DNA from 3 places in the Algoriphagus sp. oki45 genome. Region 2 is predicted to be linked to each of the others. Evidence: riboswitches for the same ligand, from Rfam matches in the RefSeq annotation. Region 2 holds a riboswitch; each other region holds the start of a gene.
The links. Region 2 has a riboswitch for S-adenosylmethionine ahead of AAA942_RS02770 (O-acetylhomoserine aminocarboxypropyltransferase/cysteine synthase family protein). Riboswitches for the same ligand answer to the same signal wherever they lie in the genome.
Positions count from the first base shown of each region.

Region 1: it holds a riboswitch for S-adenosylmethionine, as region 2 does, so the genes downstream of both, AAA942_RS03445 (homocysteine S-methyltransferase family protein) here and AAA942_RS02770 (O-acetylhomoserine aminocarboxypropyltransferase/cysteine synthase family protein) in region 2, are expected to answer to the same signal.
Region 3: it holds a riboswitch for S-adenosylmethionine, as region 2 does, so the genes downstream of both, AAA942_RS17500 (trans-sulfuration enzyme family protein) here and AAA942_RS02770 (O-acetylhomoserine aminocarboxypropyltransferase/cysteine synthase family protein) in region 2, are expected to answer to the same signal.

Region 1 is NZ_BTPC01000001.1:776,902-780,695, forward strand. It holds gene metH (methionine synthase) at 1-770, opposite strand, end outside; gene AAA942_RS03445 (homocysteine S-methyltransferase family protein) at 763-1,818, opposite strand; SAM riboswitch class I at 1,891-1,990, opposite strand; gene AAA942_RS03450 (hypothetical protein) at 2,075-3,391, opposite strand; gene AAA942_RS03455 (PAS domain S-box protein) at 3,452-3,794, opposite strand, start outside.
Region 2 is NZ_BTPC01000001.1:630,642-634,435, forward strand. It holds gene AAA942_RS02760 (SulP family inorganic anion transporter) at 1-656, shown strand, start outside; gene AAA942_RS02765 (carbonic anhydrase) at 653-1,306, shown strand; SAM riboswitch class I at 1,391-1,501, shown strand; gene AAA942_RS02770 (O-acetylhomoserine aminocarboxypropyltransferase/cysteine synthase family protein) at 1,672-2,976, shown strand; gene AAA942_RS02775 (homoserine O-acetyltransferase family protein) at 2,989-3,794, shown strand, end outside.
Region 3 is NZ_BTPC01000004.1:342,722-346,515, forward strand. It holds gene AAA942_RS17485 (ribose-phosphate pyrophosphokinase) at 1-217, shown strand, start outside; gene AAA942_RS17490 (50S ribosomal protein L25/general stress protein Ctc) at 244-816, shown strand; gene pth (aminoacyl-tRNA hydrolase) at 898-1,458, shown strand; SAM riboswitch class I at 1,520-1,624, shown strand; gene AAA942_RS17500 (trans-sulfuration enzyme family protein) at 1,718-2,884, shown strand; gene AAA942_RS17505 (GntP family permease) at 3,044-3,794, shown strand, end outside.

The DNA of each region.
Region 1 (3,794 bases), 150 kb from region 2:
TGATGTATAGCATGGTAGAGAAATGCAGCATGCATGGCCTCACGAACCCGATCATTTCCTCTGAAGGAAAAAGAAACATTGGACACCCCCCCACTCACTTTGGCGCCGGGAAGATTTTCCTTGATCCATTTTGTGGCCAAAAAGAAATCAAGTGCATTGCGTCGATGCTCTTCCATGCCGGTAGCAACCGGGAAAATATTCGGGTCGAAAATGATATCCTGAGGATTGAAATTGACCTGATCCACCAAAACCCGATAACTACACTCGCATATCTCTATTCGGCGATTATATGTATCTGCCTGACCTTTTTCGTCAAACGCCATAACAACCACCGCCGCCCCAAACTTCTTAATGGTCTTTGCCTGATGCACAAATTCCTCTTCTCCGTTTTTAAGGGAAATCGAATTGACAATCCCTTTTCCCTGCACACACTTCAATCCTGCCAAAATGATACTCCATTTGGAGCTATCGATCATGATGGGAATACGGCTGATTTCCGGTTCCGAAGCGATCAGGTTGAGGAAACGGGTCATGGCGTATTCTCCATCCAGCATGCCCTCATCCATGCATACGTCCAAGACTTGAGCACCGCCTCTGACTTGATCCAAGGCGATATCCAGGGCCTCATCGTATTTTCCATTCAAAATGAGCCGAGCAAACTTTTTGGAGCCGGTGACATTGGTCCGCTCGCCGATATTGACAAAGTTGATGTTAGGGGTGAAAACCAAAGGTTCCAGTCCCGACAATTTCATGTAGTTCTGCTTAGGCATTGCTTTCCTCCTCTTCCAATTCTTCTTCGATTTTTCTAGGCTGAAATTCTGTAGCCATTTTTGCAAGAGCACGAATATGGTCAGGTGTTGTACCACAGCATCCTCCCAAAATATTGAGCATTCCTTCTTTCAAAAAATCCCTGACCTGATCGGCCATTTCATTCGCTCCCTGATCGTATGCGCCAAATTCATTTGGCAAGCCTGCATTCGGATAGGCAGAAACATAGAAAGGTGCTTTTTGGGAAAGCACTTTCAAATAAGGTCTTAATTCTTTTGCTCCCAGCGCGCAATTTAAGCCTACCGATAGCAAGGGAACATGGGAAACAGAAATCAAAAAGGCCTCTGTGGTCTGTCCCGAGAGCGTTCTCCCGGAAGCATCCGTGATGGTCCCTGAAATCATAATCGGAATCCCCCCTTCTCTAGGGTCTAGCGGGATATTCCTTTCTTCATACACTTCCTGCACAGCATAAAGCGCTGCTTTTGCATTGAGCGTATCAAATATAGTCTCGATCAAAATGATATCTGCCCCACCATCCAACAGTCCTCGGACCTGCTCTGAATAAGCTTCAGCAAGTTGGTCAAAAGTAATCGCCCGATACCCGGGATCGTTGACATCAGGTGATATAGAAGCAGTCCGGTTTGTAGGCCCCATGGCTCCGGCTACAAATCGGGGTTTGGAGGAATCCAGTGCTGTAAACTCTTCAGCTACTTCCCTTGCGATTTTTGCTGATTCAAAATTGATCGCATATGCCAAATGAGGCAGTGAATAATCTTCCTGAGCGATGGTAGTACCGGAAAAAGTATTGGTCTCAATGATATCAGCACCAGCTTCCAGGTATTCTCTATGGATGGCTTTGATGATATCAGGTCTGCTTAATGAAAGGAGATCATTGTTCCCTTTCAAAGGTTTGGGGTGATCGGCCAGTTGGGGATTTCTGAAATCATTTTCATCCAGCTTATAGCGCTGAATCATTGTGCCCATCGCACCATCCAATATTAGGATTCGCTTTTCAATCGCTTGGAGTAGGACTTCGGTTCGGTTTTGCATGGTAATAGGTTCTTCAAATCAAAAAGCAAATCGAGCAAAACACGGAGAAAAGTACGGAGAGGTATTCTTTTCCGCTCATCTTCTTCCGGCATATCCGGAATGGGAGTTAGCACCTTGTTATCAGGTTGCTAAGACGTCGTAGGGCCCTTCCCTCGGTCTTTCTCGATAAGCTAGGCAAAAATAACAGCAAAAAGGGAATTCCAATCAACTGCGAGAAGTAAAACTTGGATAAAAATAGGATTCAACTTTATCTCAACTAAGGCCGAACCCCTATTCCAAAGAGCAGGTAGCTACCTGACATGTATTGATTCATAGAGATCTCACCAAGACTATATCCAGGAAAGGCCAGCTCATAACCGGCAGAAGCAGTAAATACCAAATCAAAAAGTTTCCTTTTGGTCATCGGCAGTCCATATTCAAAAAACATTTCCGGCTTGAACATTACCCCAGAACTTCTCAAGTACCCATCAAAATACCTTTTTTCAAACAGCTCCGGAAAATCAGGCTTGTCCACCTCGCTGAGCGTGTATCGCAGATTGCCATATCCTACACCTCCCAACAATCCCAAAGCAAAATTCTCAAATTGAATCAGCTTGAGGCCCCCATTTGCATAAACCCGTACACTATTCAAGCTGTGCTCCTGAAAATTGCTAGCCTGTCCACTCATGGCAAGATTAAAGATATCTACGCCATATAAAATACCCTCTGTATCTCCCAAAATCCGAAGACCCCAGTTGGAAGGTTTGCCTTCCAATGGCTGATAGTCAAAGGATTTAAGGTAAGTATTCAATTCATCAGGTTGGGTAAAATGAACCCCTCTAAATAGAGAAATTCCGATGGATGCATCCTTGTAAAAGAAATTCCTATCAGGAAGAGAAATTCCTGCCCCCACCCGGATAAAAGCTCCCGACTGGGCATTATCGAAGGCAATCCCATTCATATTCCAAGAGTTTTCGATTGGGCTAAACGAATACCCCCCTCTAGCGATGACTTGGAGCGCTTCTTTTCTTCCTGGAATTGGAAAGTCATAGCTCAGTTGGAAGCCGATTTCAGTCAAAAAATTTCCAAACTGCGAAGTTCCTTGGTGTATATCGTTTTTCCGAAGGATAAATCCTTGCTGAGGATCTAGGAGAAATAGTTCTAGATTTCGGTCTTGGCCCTCGGGCAGCATCTGAAAATTCATAAACCCGAAACCCAGTCCCAAATAGTGAATCAATTGAAATCTTCCCTCTTCAGTCATGGAATAACCAACATTAAAAAGTGCCCTCGTAGTCCGATATCGGATTTCCATATCGTCAAGCTGACTTGCTTTTCCGGTATGCTGTCCCAAGTCAAATCCCAAAACAAAGTCATTGATTCGAGTCTGATAGCCTAGTCCGAAGCTGGAATATCTATTCCTTAGAGGTGACAACCCCCTTTCTTTGAGCATTTGATTAAACTGAGTCAGATTAGCTCCCGAAAAGCCCGTATAGGCATAAAAAGTAGGTCTCTTGTTGATTAATTCTTGGGAGAATGAGTTCCCGAAAAAACCAATAAGCAACAAACAAAGAAAAATCCTTGGGTAGGAAGACATGAAACAGAAAGGTAAAGATTTAAATCAGCCTGCTTTCAGGCAAAATTAATGCTAAACCCATCATTCAATACTTTCTTTTGTATTCAGATACTTGAATATTTTTTCATAAAGGCCCTCTGGGGAGAAGGGTTTGGGTATAAAATCATTGAATCCTACAGAGGATAATTCATCCTTTATTTCATGGATTGATGCAGCAGTCAGGGCTAAAATCGGAACCTTTGATTTCTTTTCATCTCCTAATCCCCTTATTGTCCTTGCTACCTCAAATCCATCCAGTTCAGGCATTTGCAAATCCAGCAAAACCAAATCAAAATCTCCTTTTTCATAGGCTTCCAAAGCTTCTTTTCCGTCAGCAGCAATGACCCAGCTTCCGGTATTCCATTTGGTGAGGAATTTTCGGATC
Region 2 (3,794 bases):
GGGAACTCATAGCCCAAGGGGTGGGGAATTCCCTCTCAGGTCTCATTGGAGGCTTGCCTATCACAGCAGTAATCGTAAGAAGCTCAGCAAATATCACCTCCGGGGCCAAGACCAAGCTTTCAGCAATTTTTCATGGGCTTTTACTTTTGATATTGGTATTATCCATTCCTGGGATTCTGAATAAAATCCCGCTAAGCTGTCTTGCCGCCGTTCTATTTGTGGTGGGATACAAATTGGCGAAGCCTTCTATTTTTATTGAAATTTTTGAAAAAGGCTTAAATCAATTTATTCCTTTTTTGGTCACCGTATTGGCCATTCTGTTTACTGATTTGCTGGTTGGAATAGGCATCGGGATGGTTTTCGGGTTGTTTTTTGTGATCAAAACCAATTTTCAGCGAGCCATCACCATCACTGAACACAACGGAAACTACCTTCTCAAACTCCAAAAAGATGTATCTTTTTTAAATAAAGCATTTTTGGTCAAAAAGCTTGGTGAAATACCGGATGGGGCAAAAGTAATCTTAAATGCAAATAAGGCACAGTTTATAGATAATGACATTAAGGAAGTGCTGGATGATTTTATTCAGTCCTGTCCTTCCAAAAACATAGAAATTACCATAGAAGGCTATCATTACCATCTTTCCAAATCCCTATGAATCCTTACGAAAAACTTCTTTTACAAAACAAAGCTTGGTCCGAGGAGAAAATTCAAACAGACAAGGATTTTTTCAAGCGACTGGCAAATCAGCAAAAGCCCAAGTTTCTTTGGATTGGATGTTCAGATAGCCGGGTTCCCGCCAATGAGATTACAGGTACTGATCCCGGAGAAGTGTTCGTTCATCGAAACATTGCCAATATGGTCGTTCACACAGACTTGAATCTATTGTCTGTCCTTCAGTATGCGGTAGAAGTATTAAAGGTAGAGTATGTAATCATCTGTGGTCACTATGGATGCGGGGGTGTCGAAGCTGCTATCTCCCATCATTCGTATGGCTTGATTAATAAGTGGTTGAGAAATATCAAGGAAGTCTACAAGCTATACCAAGAAGAAATAGAGTCAATCAAGGATCACAAAGCCCAAGTCAATCGGCTGGTAGAATTGAATGTAATCGAACAGTGTCAGGATCTGATCAAAACGTCCATTATTCAAAAAGCCTGGAAGGAACGCCAAGCGCCGCACGTTTATGGTTGGGCTTATGGTTTGGAAGATGGAAAAGTAAAAGAGCTGGTAAAAATCGCCCCTGACTTGGAAAATGTTCATCCCATTTTTCGCTATTCAGATGATCAACTGAACACGATTTTATGATTTTGCCTTTGATTTAGAGACTTATTTTTGGGATTGTCAAAATCCCCTGTTTAATTTGCTACATCCTTACACTTTTTGTGCAGGGATTTATAAAGAAGAGGCGAGAGACAGGCTCTACGACCCTCTGGCAACCTTCCAAAGTGGAAAGGTGCCCATTCCTGCCGGAGAAGAGGGTCTTCTTCGGAACTATAAATTCCTTGCGGCATGAACAAATACTCCTCCCTCTATTACTTTCGGCTAAGCAGTTTTTCCTTTTTGGAAAGATCCGAATCCCTATTGGCTTTGCCTTCAGTTCCAATTGGCTTTGTTATTAATTCATCAGCCAATTCTTTTCCTTGTCTTTTAACCCTTTAATCCTATAAACCATGTCTAGTAATTATCGATTTGAAACCCTTCAGCTTCATGCTGGACAAGCACCTGACCCGACTACCAATTCACGGGCAGTTCCCATCTACCAGACCACTTCCTATACCTTCAACAGTGCGGAACATGGAGCCAATCTATTTGGCCTAAAGGAATTCGGAAATATTTACACCCGAATCATGAATCCCACTACGGATGTCTTTGAAAAAAGAATCGCAGCCTTGGAAGGGGGTGTGGCTGCTGTCGCCACTAGTTCTGGTCAGGCAGCTCAGTTTTTGGCTTTGAATAATATACTTCAAGCCGGTGAAAACTTTGTTTCCACCTCTTTTCTTTATGGAGGCACATACAACCAATTCAAAGTAGCATTCAAGCGAATCGGTATAGAAGCCAGATTTGCCAAAGGTGATTCTCCAGAAGCTTTTGAAAAACTGATCGACGCAAAGACTAAAGCCATCTATCTGGAAACCATAGGAAATCCGGAATTCAACATACCTGATTTTGAAGCTATCGCTGCCCTGGCGAAAAAGCATGAAATCCCACTGATTGTAGACAATACGTTTGGTGCTGGAGGGTATTTATTCCGACCTATCGAGCATGGAGCGAATATTGTGACCTCGTCTGCTACCAAATGGATCGGAGGACATGGTACCTCTATCGGCGGAATTATCGTCGATGCCGGCAATTTCAATTGGGGAAATGGAAAGTACCCTCAATTTTCTGAGCCGTCCGAAGGCTATCATGGCTTGAATTTTTGGGAGGTTTTTGGAGAAAACAATCCTCTTGGGCTTCCCAATATCGCCTTTGCTATCCGGGCTCGGGTAGAAGGCTTGCGGGATTTTGGGCCGGCGATCAGTCCTTTCAACTCCTTTCTCTTGCTTCAGGGAATAGAAACCCTTTCCCTTAGAGTACAAAGAACGGTCGAAAATGCCCTTGCAATCGCTTCTTGGCTAGAGTCTCATCCCAAAGTGTCCAAAGTAAAATACCCAGGATTGCCCTCATCTCCTTATCATGCCTTGGCCAAAAAATACCTTAAAAATGGGTTTGGAGGAGTTTTGAGTTTTGAATTAAAAGGAGACAAGGAGTCCACCTCTTCTTTTATCAATAATCTGGAGCTTATCTCCCACTTGGCCAATGTAGGTGACGCTAAAACACTGATCATCCAGCCTTCAGCCACCACCCATCAGCAGCTTAGCAATGAAGAGCAAGTAGCCGCAGGGGTGACACCTACTTTGCTGAGACTCTCCTTGGGTATTGAGCATATTGAGGATATCAAAGCTGACCTTCAGCAGGCTTTTGACAAATTATAATTAAATATTCCGATGGATCTCCTCCTTTCTTCTGAGGATTTGACAATGATTGATCACACCTTTCACAGCGATGAACCTCTTGTCTTGGAATCTGGACAAGTATTTCAATCTTACGATTTAGCCTATACCACTTATGGTCAGCTTAATGAGAATAAGACCAATGTAATATGGGTAGTCCACGCTTTAACCGGCAACTCTCATGCTGCAGAGTGGTGGGAAGGATTGATTGGGGAGGGGAAATTCTTTGATCCATCTGAGTATTTTATCATTTGTGCAAATCTTTTGGGAAGCAACTATGGATCTACCAATCCACTTAGTATCAATTCGGAAACTGGAAATGCTTATTTCTATGATTTTCCCCAATTGACTCCGAGAGATTTGGCTGCCAGTTTGGAGAAATTGAGAATTCATCTCCAGCTTGACCAAATCCATACCTTGATTGGAGGGTCCCTCGGAGGGCAGGTAGCATTGGAGTGGGCCGTGGAATTAGGTGTGAAGCTAAAAAATGCAGTCATTTTAGCCTCAACGGCTAAAACCAGCCCATGGGTGATCGGATTTAATGAAGCTCAAAGAATGGCTATTGAATCCGACTCCACTTGGGGGAGCAAGACCTCAGATTCCGGCAAAAAAGGATTGGAAGCAGCAAGAGCCATTGCCATGCTGAGTTATCGACATCCAAGTGATCTGAAGAAAAAACAATCGGATTCGGAAGAAAAACTGGATGGTTTTCGGGCTGCTTCTTATCTCCGCTATCAAGGACAGAAATTAGCCAATCGATTCAATGCCCTCTCCTATTGGACTTTGACCAAGGCTATGGA
Region 3 (3,794 bases), on a different contig from region 2:
GGCTAACTCTGTAAGAGCCATCGTAACCCATGGGGTCCTTTCAGGAAAAGCTTATGAAAACATTGAAAGCTCTGTTTTGGAAGAGTTGGTTATCACCGATACCATAGCACTAAAGCGACCATCTCCCAAAATCAGGGTCCTCACTGTGGCCGAGCTGTTTGGAAAAGCCATTCATGCCGTCACCGGACATACTTCAATCAGCTCTCTGTTTATTTGAGAAACCAATTTTAAATACAAATACATATGAAAACACTAGAGATTATAGGGTTTAAAAGAGCAAATCTCGACAGTGCCTCTTTGAATGAGATCAGAGATACCGGCAGTGTACCCTGCGTGGTTTACGGTCCAGGTATTCCTGAACAAATTCATTTCCATTCCCCTGCCATCCTGTTCAGGGACTTGATCTATACTCCGGACGTTCACTTAGTGGAATTGAACATCGAAGGAACTATCGTGAAGGCGGTTTTGAAAGAAGCTCAATTCCATCCGGTAAGTGAAGTATTGCTTCATGCAGACTTCATGGCTTTCACCAATGACAAGCCGATCAAGTTTGAGATTCCTGTTAAAATTACAGGAAGCTCCCCAGGTATTGCAAAAGGGGGTAAGCTGGAATTCAAAACCAGAAAATTGAAAGTAAAAGGATTGGCTCAAAACCTTCCTGACTTTATCGAAGCTGATATTTCCAACCTCGACTTGGGTAAATCTTTCAAAGTAGGTGAATTGAAGCCTGAAGGATATGAAATCCTTACCTCTCCTAATGTCTCCATCGTGACCATCGGTATTCCGAGAGCACTTAGAGGAAAAAAGGCTGAGTAATTCAATTACCAACAGTTTATTAAGATCCTGCCCTTTATCGGGCAGGATTTTTTATTTTCAAAAGCTTGAACCGGATAGAATATGAAATATTTGATTGTGGGCTTAGGAAACATTGGCCCAGAATACGAACTCACCCGACATAACATCGGCTTCTTGACCTTGGATAGATTGGCTGACAAGGAAGGGGCCGCGTGGAAAAGTGACCGACTGGCCTTCAAAACCGAGATCAAACACAAAGGAAGAACCCTACATCTCATCAAGCCTACTACATACATGAACCTAAGTGGCAAAGCAGTCAACTATTGGATGAAAGAACTCAATGTGCCCAAGGAAAACATCCTGGTCTTAGTAGATGATGTAGCCATTCCCTTTGGAAAACTTCGCATGAGGGGAAAAGGCAGCTCAGCAGGACACAATGGGCTAAAAAATATTGAAGCGCTTTTGGGTGGACAGGATTATCCCCGATTACGGATGGGGATTGGCGACGACTTCCCAAAAGGAAGACAAGTAGAATATGTTTTGGGAAGATTTATGCCCCGAGAGTTTGAGGAGCTACCTGAGATGATGAATCGGGCGATATCCATGATTCAAGGGTTTTGCACCGTCGGCATCGCCCAAACTATGACCCAATTCAACGACTGATTGCAAGGGAGATTTGGAAATACCCAATTCTCCCTTTTTCTTTGCATCACTTCAGGTGACTGATTTATAAAGAAGAGGCGAGAGACTAGGCTCGATGACCCTCTGGCAACCATCTTCAGCCAAGGAGAAAGGTGCCAAGTCCTACCCTCAGCGGGAACTATAAATTGGCGGATTAATCTACCCCTCTTTCTGGTTCAGGTTCTGCTTAGGGAAATTCTTTTTTCACCCCTGAAGCCCATACTTATCCATACCTAAAGCCATGAGCCATTTTGAAACAGATTCTATTCGAATCCAAAGCAGAACCAACGAAAAGGAACACTCCTCGCCCATCTTTCTTACCTCCAGCTTCACCTTTGACTCAGCTGAGGAGGCTCGGGCCATGTTTGCAGACGAGATTCTGGGGAATATTTATTCGCGCTATGCCAATCCCAACTCCGCAGATCTGATCCAAAAGGTCTGTGCGGCAGAAGGAACGGATGATGGAATCGCCACAGCCTCTGGTATGGCGGCCATGTTCGGGAGCATTGCTTCTCTTTTGGAGCAGGGTGACCATGTTTTGGCTTCTCGCTCCCTTTTCGGATCCACCCATCAGCTATTAACCCGGGTTTTCCCCAAATGGGGAATCACCTCCACCTATGGAGATATTTCAGATTGCCAAAATTGGGAAAAACTGGTCCAGCCCAACACCAAAATGCTCTTTATCGAAACTCCGTCCAATCCAGGCTTGGAAATCATCGACTTGGAATGGGCGGGAAAATTTGCTCAGGCCCATGGGTTGATTTTGGTAGTGGACAACTGCTTTGCCACTCCTTATCTACAGCAGCCGGCCAAGTGGGGAGCTCATATCGTCACCCATAGTGCTACCAAATACATCGACGGACAGGGAAGGGTTTTGGGAGGTTTGATTCTGGGGAAAAAGGACCTCATTAAAGAGGTACAGTTTTTCACCCGGCATACAGGGCCGTCCATATCCCCTTTCAATGCTTGGATTTTGGCTAAAAGTATGGAGACACTCGCAGTAAGAATGGACCGCCATTGCGCCAACGCCCTTCGAATTGCAGAATATTTTGAAGGAAATAGCCACTTGGAAGCAGTCAAATACCCCTTTCTCCCCTCCCATCCTCAACACGACCTGGCAATCAAACAAATGAAAGCGGGAGGCGGAATCATCACCCTTTCTCTCAAAGGAGGAGTGGCCAGAGCACAGCGATTTATTGACCAGCTGAAAATGATCTCGGTGACAGCCAACCTTGGAGACAGCCGTAGCATCATCACTCATCCCGCTTCTACTACCCACAGCAAACTTTCCGCAGAGGAGCGTGCCAAAGTGGGAATTTCAGATGGATTGATCCGACTTTCGGTAGGATTGGAACATTCTGACGACATCATCCAAGACGTTGAACAAGCTTTGGAAAGATCAAAATAAGGAATTGGCTAGATCAAAAGCCGGCTGGACATCTGCTCAGCCGGCTTTCTATTTTCAACTTTTCCACTGGAGGGGATGCTTTTCCCTGATTTTTCTTTAATTTTTTGGATTCACTTTTTCCAACTCTGGAAAAAGCAGACTCCAACCTTTGAACCCAAGATGCTCACACTCCTGATTATTCTGGTCTCCCTGACCCTCATTTTAGTTGCTATCATCAAGTTTGACATTCATCCTTTTTTGGCACTGTTTGTAGGAGCCATCATTTATGGATTGATGATGGGCATGGAGCCGGAGTTGATCATCAAGTCGATCTCTGAAGGATTTGGCGGAGTTTTGGGTAGTGTGGGATTATTGATTTTGCTAGGCGTAATTTTGGGTACTTTTTTGGAAAAAACCGGAGGAGCCATGGTGATTGCCGAAAAAGTACTCCGCTGGGTGGGAGAAAAATCCGTGAATTTATCCCTGATGCTTAGCAGTTGGATTCTTTCTATCCCTGTGTTTGGAGACAGTACCATTATCATGATGAATCCCATTGCCAAATCCCTTTCCGCAAAAAGTACTCTTTCCTATGCGGCGACGATTGTAGCCGTTTCCCTTGGTGCCATGGCCAGTCACTCATTGGTTCCACCCACACCAGGCCCTATAGCCACTGCAGGGATTTTGGGAGCTGATTTGGGACAGGTCATTTTCTACGGAGGATTGGTTTCATTGATTACACTCATTCCGCTCCTATTCTTTGTTCAGAAATGGGTCTCAAAAATCCCATTGAGACCTGTCATTGCTGCCAATGAAAAGACCATTGCCAAATCTGACCGCCCCAGCTTCTTTTCCTCTCTTCTACCGGTACTGATCCCTCTCACCCTGATTATTCTTGCCTCTATCGCCAATTATCCTTCCAAACCACTGGGAG